One region of the Bordetella genomosp. 5 genome, then DNA from elsewhere that is predicted to be linked to it. Evidence: predicted binding sites of a transcription regulator. Region 1 holds the regulator's gene; the other holds the start of a gene.
The links. The regulator FNR, encoded in region 1, switches genes on or off when oxygen is low (the NO sensors DNR and NnrR bind a similar motif). The targets are predictions, from matches to a motif close to TTGATNNNNATCAA.
Positions count from the first base shown of each region.

Region 2: a site for FNR is predicted at 2,628-2,641, ahead of CAL25_RS00325 (cation-transporting P-type ATPase). Genes of this name have one in related genera too.

Region 1 is NZ_NEVP01000007.1:225,223-229,432, reverse strand. Features, by position in the region: gene CAL25_RS13035 (NUDIX domain-containing protein) at 106-708, shown strand; gene CAL25_RS13030 (2Fe-2S iron-sulfur cluster-binding protein) at 756-1,076, shown strand; gene CAL25_RS13025 (hypothetical protein) at 1,089-2,198, opposite strand; gene fnr (fumarate/nitrate reduction transcriptional regulator Fnr) at 2,234-2,962, opposite strand; gene clpB (ATP-dependent chaperone ClpB) at 3,397-4,210, shown strand, end outside.
Region 2 is NZ_NEVP01000001.1:70,658-74,867, reverse strand. Features, by position in the region: gene CAL25_RS00345 (LysR family transcriptional regulator) at 1-322, shown strand, start outside; gene CAL25_RS00340 (LysR substrate-binding domain-containing protein) at 402-1,292, opposite strand; gene CAL25_RS00335 (O-methyltransferase) at 1,431-2,114, shown strand; gene CAL25_RS00330 (hypothetical protein) at 2,141-2,527, opposite strand; gene CAL25_RS00325 (cation-transporting P-type ATPase) at 2,776-4,210, shown strand, end outside.

The sequences.
Region 1 (4,210 bases):
ATGGGGTATCGCGTTCCGCTTGCGGACCTCGATACCCCGCTTTTTTTGTCGCGCGGTCGGGCCGTGCAATAAGATGACGGCTCGCATCTCCCTGTCAGGCTTTCCATGTCCGATTCGCATCTCGACCTCAGTCAGGCCCCCGAGGGCCACCTCACCGAAACCCTGGAATCCAGCGAGTCCGTCTATCGCGGCCGTTTCCTGCACATCAAGAACGACATGGTGCGGTTGCCCAACGGCAACGTCGCCTCGCGCGAATACGTGGTGCATCCGGGCGCGGTCGTGATCATTCCCCTGCTCGACGACGGCCGCATTCTGCTGGAGCGCCAGTTCCGCTACCCGGTGGGCCAGGTGATGACGGAGTTTCCGGCCGGCAAGCTCGATCCGGGCGAAGACCCGCTCGCCTGCGCCAAGCGCGAGCTCTTCGAAGAGACCGGCTACACCGCCGGCGAATGGGCCAAGGCGGGCATCCTGCACCTGGCCATCGCCTACTCCACCGAGATCATCCACATCTATTTCGCCCGCGGCCTGCGTGCCGGCGAACGTCAGCTCGACGACGACGAATTCCTCGACGTGCGCAGCGCCTCGGTCGACGAGTTTCTCGCCGCCTGTCAGCGCGGTGAAGTGACCGACGCCAAGACGCTCACATGCACCCTCTGGCTGCAGAACGCGCTGAGCGGCGCGTGGTCCCTGCCGTGGCAAGCGGCCTGACGCCGCCGGCGCAAGGGAACGCCGATCCGGCGGCTCCGAGCCATCGCGTGACGCTGCAGCCGTCGGGCTGGCAGTACGACGCACCGCAGGGCCAGTCCCTGATGCGGGCCGCGCGCGCGGTCGGCATCAGGCTGCCGAGCTCCTGCCGCAACGGCACCTGCCGCGCCTGCATGTGCATGCTGGTCAGCGGCGAGGTGCGTTATGAGATCGAATGGCCCGGCGTGACGCGCGAGGAGCGCGAAGAGGGCTGGATGCTGCCCTGTGTGGCGCACGCGCAAAGCGATGTGGTGCTCGAGGTGCCCGACGCGGTGCGTATCGAGCCTGCTTCGACCGCGCCGCGCCAGCGCCTCACCGGCGCGCAGCGCTGAAGATCCGCGGTCTCAGGGCTCGATCGGCAGGCACGGCGCGCCTTTGGGCAACGGTGACGTGGTGTCGCCGAGCAAGGCCCGCGCGCCGCACGTCGAGCCGAACATGGCCGTCGAACTGTGTCCCACGCCCACGACCTGCTGCGCCTGATGCCGCGTGGCGGGCCAGTCGGTGTGCCGCTGCGCCAGCCAGGCCTCGTAGCGCCAATAGCCGGTGCCGCGCGCCCAGCGCGTGGCACCCTGGGCCTCGGCGCCGCAGGTCTTGTCGAGATACTGGTGTTCGGGATTGTTGTCGGCGCTGCCCAGCAGATAGGTCACGTTGCGCTGCAGATATCGCGCGGCGAGTTTGAGCGGATCGGTGACCGACGAGTACGGCGGCATCTGGTCCGGCCCATACTTGTACTGGGTGTAAGTGGGACAAATACCGCGCTCATAGGGGGCGAAACCGCGGCCATCGGCGCGCGGCCGCTCCGGCGTGAGGTACAGATACGACGACGGGTTGGCCACCACGTAGCGCAGGATCAGGCCCGTCTTGCGCAAGGACTCGTCGGCATCGTTGAGCACGGCGTAGCGATGCACCAGCTGAGCGCCGGCGGAGTGGCCGGCGATGACCAGCTCGCGCAGGGCGGGCAGCCGGCCCTGCGCCGTGAGCTCGCGCGCCAGATCGTCGAGCACCTGGATCGAAGTCACGGCGGGTGGGCGGTCCTTCAGGGTCATGCTGGCCGCGCCGTCTTCCCAGCTGGCGCGACGCCATGCCGGCATGCGTCCGAAGCCGGCATCGATCGCGCTGGCGAACTTGGGCGCCACGATGAGCGTGTCGTCGGCGCGTTCCGGGTTGGCGTGATAGAGCTGCGCGACCGATTCGAAGGCGCGATTGGCGTCGCGCGTGACGCCATGGACCACGATCACGACACGGCGGATGCCGCGCAGATCGTCTTCCTGGAGATTCTTGCTGGTGTAGACCGGAAACGCATAGCGTCGGCCGGGTTTGCCCAGCTCGATCGGGCGCCAGGGCGGCGTGGTGACCGGCGCGGGCACGACCGGGGCGGCGTAGGGATCATGGCCTTCGGCGGGCTGGCCGGCGAGCTGGGCGTGGGCTGGCCACGCGCAGCAGAGCGCGGCCAGCGCGGCCGTGGCGGGCCAGCACGTGCGCGGCGCGTTCAGCAATGTTCCTGGCCCAGCAGCTCGAGCAGGGCCGCGTGATCGAGGATGCGCACTTCGCGCTGGTTGATGCGGATCAGGCCCTCGCGCGCAAAGCGCGACAGCAGGCGCGAGACGGTCTCGAGCGTGAGGCCCAGGTAGTTGCCGATCTCTTCGCGGCTCATGCGCAGCACGAATTCGCTCGAGGAGTAGCCCAGGGCGGCGTAGCGTTGCGACAGGTTGAGCAGGAAGGCGGCCACGCGCTGCTCGGAGCGCATCGAGCCCAGCGTGGCGAGCATCTGATGCGAGCGCGAGATCTCGCGGCTCATCAGGCGCCGGAACTGCTGCTGCAGGCTCGGCAGATGGGTGGCCACGCGATCGATCTCGGGCAGGCGGATGACGCAGACCTCGGAGTCTTCGAGCGCGACGGCGTTGGAGACATGGCGGCCTTCGATCATGCCGTCGAAACCCACGATCTCCCCCGGCAGGTGAAAGCCGGTGATCTGCAGTTGTCCCGACGCGTCTTCGAGCTGGGTCTTGAGCGAGCCGAAGCGCACGCCATAGACCGCGTCGAGCGGGGCGTCGAGCTCGTACAGCGGCTTGCCCTTTTCGACACGCACGCGTTCCTTGACCAGGTCGTCGAGCTTTTCGACTTCGCTCGCGGCCATGCCGACGGGAATGCAGACGTGACCGAGCATGCAGCTCGAACAATGTGCGGCATCCGGCGAAATGGCAACCCGTTTTTGCATAGTGACCTCGAGGCTTGAACACCGGCTTTGAGCTAGGCCCGCCGGTTGGTGTTACGTCTGGCGCGCACGCGAGTGTGCGTACCAAATGTGTATAGCGTCGTTACATTGTAGTCCCGCTGGCGCCATCGTAGCGACTCCGGGTGTCAGCGGTGTGATGACGCGCCCGGATTATGTGTAGCGACCCTTTGGTCGCAAGGCCGGGCGCGACGCGACGCGGGGTGGTCTGCGCGCGGCTTCGCACGCGCGAGGCCGTGGGTTGTGCCGGGACGCGTCTCGCGTGTAGTGTATGCCGGGTGCAAGTCGTAGTTCGGCGCTGGACGCCCCCACGCAAATAGGGCAGTGGGTCTTGAAAACCCCACTCGCGTCCGCATATTCAGGTCATCGAGCCGGCTGATCCATCTTCGGCGTGGCTCTCTTCATAGCCAACGACCATCATGCGATTCGACAAACTTACGACCAAGTTCCAGCAAGCCCTGGCCGACGCGCAAAGCCTGGCCGCCCGTAACGACCATCCCTACATCGAGCCGCTGCACGTGCTGGCCGCTCTGCTGGGCGACGCCGACAGCGGCGCGACCAGTCTGCTGGCGCGTGCCGGCGTGGCCGTCAACCGGCTGCAGCCCGCGCTCGACCAGGCCCTCAAGAACCTGCCGCAGGTGCAGGGCAGCGATAACGTCCAGGTCGGCCGCGACCTGCAGGGCGTGTTCACGCGTACCGATAAAGAGGCGGCCCGCCGCGGCGATACCTACATCGCCAGCGAGCTGTTCCTGCTGGCGCTCGCCGACGACAAGAGCGACGCCGGCCGCATCCTGCGCGAAGCCGGCCTGCAGAAGAAGGCCCTCGAAGCCGCCATCGACGCGGTGCGTGGCGGTCAGAACGTCAACGCCGCCGAAGGCGAGTCCAACCGCGAAGCGCTGTCCAAGTACACGCTCGATCTCACCGAGCGTGCCCGCGAAGGCAAGCTCGATCCGGTGATCGGCCGCGACGACGAGATCCGCCGCACCATTCAGATTCTGCAGCGCCGCACCAAAAACAACCCGGTGCTGATCGGCGAACCCGGCGTGGGCAAGACCGCCATCGTCGAAGGGCTGGCGCAGCGTATCGTCAACGACGAGGTGCCCGAGTCCCTGCGGGGCAAGCGCGTGCTGTCGCTCGACCTGGCCGCACTGCTGGCCGGTGCCAAGTTCCGTGGCGAGTTCGAAGAGCGCCTGAAGGCGGTGCTCAAGGAGCTCGCACAGGACGACGGCCAGA
Region 2 (4,210 bases), on a different contig from region 1:
CGTCTCCAGCCGGTCGGGCCGCGCCTTGCCGCTGGAGTTCGACGTGGCGGGCCGCACGCGCGAGGTGGCGCTGGCCGGCGCCGTCAGCGTGACCGGCGCCGAGCTTTACACCGCCTGCGCGCTGGCGGGCCTGGGGCTGGTGCAGGTGCCGCGCTACCGGCTGGCCGCCGAGCTCGCGGATGGCCGCCTGTGCGTCGTGCTGCCGGCGTATCCGCCGCCGCCCTTACCGGTGTCGGCGCTCTATCCGCAGAACCGCCAGCTTTCGGTGCGGGTGCGCACCTTCGTGCAGTGGCTGCGCGACGTCTTCGCCGACGCGCGTTGAGCGACGTGCGTTGTGCGACACGCGTTAAGCGACGTGCGCTGACCGACGGGCGCGAGCCGATCGTTGTGTGCGTGGCGGGTCAGCGCAGCAGCGCCGCGCGCAGCCAGTCGACGAAGCGCGCCGCCTGTGCGTCGAGCTCGCCCGCGGGCAGCACCATCATCGCGCCGTCGACCGGCACGAATCCGCAGGGCGCGATCAGGCTGCCGTCCGCCAGCTCGCGCTGCACCAGGCGCGATTCGACCAACGCCATGCCCAGGCCGCCCGCGGCGGCTTCGATGCACAGGTGGGTGTGTGGAAACGCGATCTCGCGGCGGGGCAGTTCGCTGGCGCGGGGCAGGGCGGCGCCCGCCGCCGCCGGGCGGTGCGCGCGCCACCGGGCCCGCCAGAGCGTCCAGGCGCTGGTGGTGTGTTCGTGCGTGATGCGCACGGCCCCGCGCGCGCGCCAGTCGTAGTCGGGCCGGCACACTGGCCCGAAGGCAATCGGCGCCAGCGCGATGGCGCGTTCGCGCTCGGTCTCGGGGTAGTGACTCAGGTCCCAGGCGATCAGCAGGTCGGCGCCTTCGGCGCGGATCTCGCGGGCCGAGGTCATGGACAGGCGGATGCGGATCTCGGGCTCGGCCCGATAGAACTCGGCCAGGTGCGGCACCAGCCAGCGCATCGCGAAGGTGGCACTGCAGGCCACGTGCAGGCCGGGCTGGCGCGCCCGCTGCTGCAGCCGGGCATAACCATCTTCGAGCTGGTCGAACAGCGGCCCGATGAGTGTTTGCAGCGCCTGCCCGGCGTCGTTGAGCACGATGCCCGTGCCCTGGCGGGCGTAGAGCGGCACGCCGAGGTGCTCCTGCAGCGCGCGTAGCTGCCGGCTCACGGCACCGTGGGTGCGATGCAGTTCGGCCGCGGCGGCGGTGACCGAGCCGCTGCGGGCCACGGCGTCGAAGGCGCGCAGCGCCGAGAGGGGAGGAAGTTTGCGCATGAGGAAGCATCCTGCCAGGACGGCACGACACCAGTATGTCAGGAAAACTCACGCAGAGCCGCCGAATTACTGGCTGTCGCGGGCGTGCCGGCTTTCCTAAGATGGGCGTCATTCAGAACCCCGCGATCCGAGGCCGTTATGAACCCGCCGACCGACTCCCTGCGCTGGCAAGCGCTCGATACCTACTTCGCGCAGACCCTGCATCTGAGCGATGCCCAGCTGGATGACGCGCTCGCGCGGGCCCGCGATGCCGGTCTGCCGGCCCACGAGGTCGCGCCGAACCAGGCCAAGCTGCTTCAGCTTTTTGCACGCATGTGCGGCGCGCGCCGCATCCTCGAGATCGGCACGCTCGGGGGCTACAGCGCGCTCTGCATGGCGCGCGCGCTGCCGCCGGGGGGCGAGCTGATCACGCTGGAGGCGGATGCGCTGCGGGCGAGCGTGGCGCGCGAGACCTTTCGTGCCACCGGCATGAGCGGCTGCATCACCCTGATCGAAGGCGATGCGCGCGAGACGCTGGCGGCGCTCGCGCGTGTCGGCACCGCGCCGTTCGACATGGTCTTCATCGATGCCGACAAGGCCGACAACCTCGTCTACTTGCGGCTCGTCATGCCTTTGCTGCGGCGGGGCAGCGTCATCGTGGCGGACAACATCGCGCGCGCGGGCCGCCTGGCCGATGCGGCCGCGGCCGACGATGCCGACGTGCGCGGCGCGCATGCGTTCTTCACCGAGGCCGCGCGCGATCTGCGGCTGGACATCACCGCGCTGCAGACGGTGGGCGAGAAAGGCTGGGATGGGTTCGCGCTGGCGGTGGTGACGGCCTGAGCGCGTCGCGGCGCGCCTTTGACGGCTTAGTAGCGGTCGGGCCGCGGAGCCGGCCGGGGCGTGAGCGTGCTGCGCGGCCGTTGCGTCGTGTTGTCGATCGATCCGGCGGCGGGACGGTCGCTCTGGCGGGCGCGATCCTGCGGGCGGGGCTGCGCCGCGTTCGGCGCCATGGCGCCGGGGCGGTTGATGCCCGGCATCGTGGGCGCCGGCACGGTCGGAGGCTGCGTCGGCTGGTACTGCGGCACGGCGGGCCGGGCCGGTGCCGGCTGGTATTGCGGCGCCGCCGGGCGGGCCGGCGTCGGCGCGCTGCCCATGCGGTCGGCGGCGGGCTGTGCGAAGGCGGCCAGCGGTGCGGCCGCCAGCAGCGCGGCCAGGCGCGACGTGGCGCGCGAGAAGGCTCGATGAACAGTCATGGGGGCGGCCTCCGCAGGGGCAGGGAAGGGGAACACCAGCGCAGCAACCGCCATGCCCGCGCCACGCGGGATCAGAACGGCGGATCAGGATTGGCGAGTATTGTCCGGGATCAAGGCGCAGAAATGGGCCCCTGGCTACGATGAACTTGGCCACCGGGCCCGCTTGCGCGCCTGTCTGGCCATCGTAGCGTGCCGATGTGTAAGTGCACCGCGCGCCGTTTTCCCTGCCACCCCCAAGGATACGGACCATGACTGACCGCGCCCCGACTGCCTCCCGTCCTCCCCCGACCGCCCGCGACGCCAGCCCCGCCTGGCACACGCTGACCGCCGCCGACGCCGAAGCCCTGCTGAACACCCGCGAGACGGGTCTTGCCGACGATGAGGCCGCGCGCCGGCTGGCCGAACACGGCCCCAATCGGTTGCCCGAGCAGCGCCGCCGCGGCCCGCTGATGCGGTTCCTGATGCAGTTCCATAACGTGCTGCTCTACGTGATGATGGTGTCGGCCGTGATCACCGCGATTCTCGGTCACTGGATCGACACCGGCGTGCTGCTGGCCGCGGTGCTGATCAATGCCGTCATCGGCTTCATCCAGGAGGGCAAGGCCGAGTCCGCGCTCGATGCGATCCGCGCCATGCTGTCGCCCCATGCGCTCGTGAGCCGCAACGGCGAGCGCCGCGAGATCGATGCGGCCGAGCTGGTGCCGGGCGACGTGGTGCATCTGATCTCCGGAGACCGCGTGCCGGCCGACCTGCGGCTCATCGCGGTCAAGGAACTGCGTATCGAAGAGGCGGCGCTCACGGGCGAATCATTGCCCGTCGAGAAGGGCGTGGACGCGGTCGATGCGCAGGCGCCGCTGGGCGACCGCTACGGCATGGCATATTCCGGCACCGTGGTGGTCTATGGCCAGGCCCGCGGCGTGGTGGTGGCGACCGGCAGCCACACGGAACTGGGCCGCATCAACCAGATGCTCAGCGGCATCGAGGCGATGAGCACGCCGCTGCTGCGCCAGGTCGATCGTTTCGGCCGCGCGCTCGCCATCGTGATCCTGGCCGTCTGCGCGCTGTTGTTCCTGGTGGGCACGTTGTGGCGCGGCCACACGCCGGCCGACATGTTCATGATGGTGGTGGCGCTGGCCGCCTCGGCCATCCCCGAAGGCCTGCCGGCGCTGATGACGGTCACGCTGGCGCTGGGCGTGCAGCGCATGGCGAAGCGTCGCGCCATCGTGCGGCGCCTGCCCGCCGTCGAGGCGCTGGGATCGGTCACGGTGATCTGCTCCGACAAGACCGGCACGCTCACGCGCAACGAGATGACGGTGCAGCGCGTCGTGTGCGCGGGCCAGGCATTCGACGTGAGCGGCGTGGGCTACGAGCCCGGCGGCGCGTGCACGCTCGACGGCCGCGCGATCGAGATCGCGAACTATCCGGCGCTGGGACAGGCCGTGCGCGCCGCCGTGCTCTGCAATGACGCGGCGCTGCGCCCCGATGGCTCGCATTGGCGGGTCGAGGGCGACCCGACCGAGGGCGCGCTGCTGGTGCTCGGCGAGAAGGCCGGCTGCACGCAGGACGAGGCCGGCACGGCCTGGCCGCGGATCGATTCGATTCCGTTCGAATCCGAGAATCGCTACATGGCCACGCTGCACCGCGACGCCACGGGCGAGGCCCTGACCTACGCCAAGGGCGCGC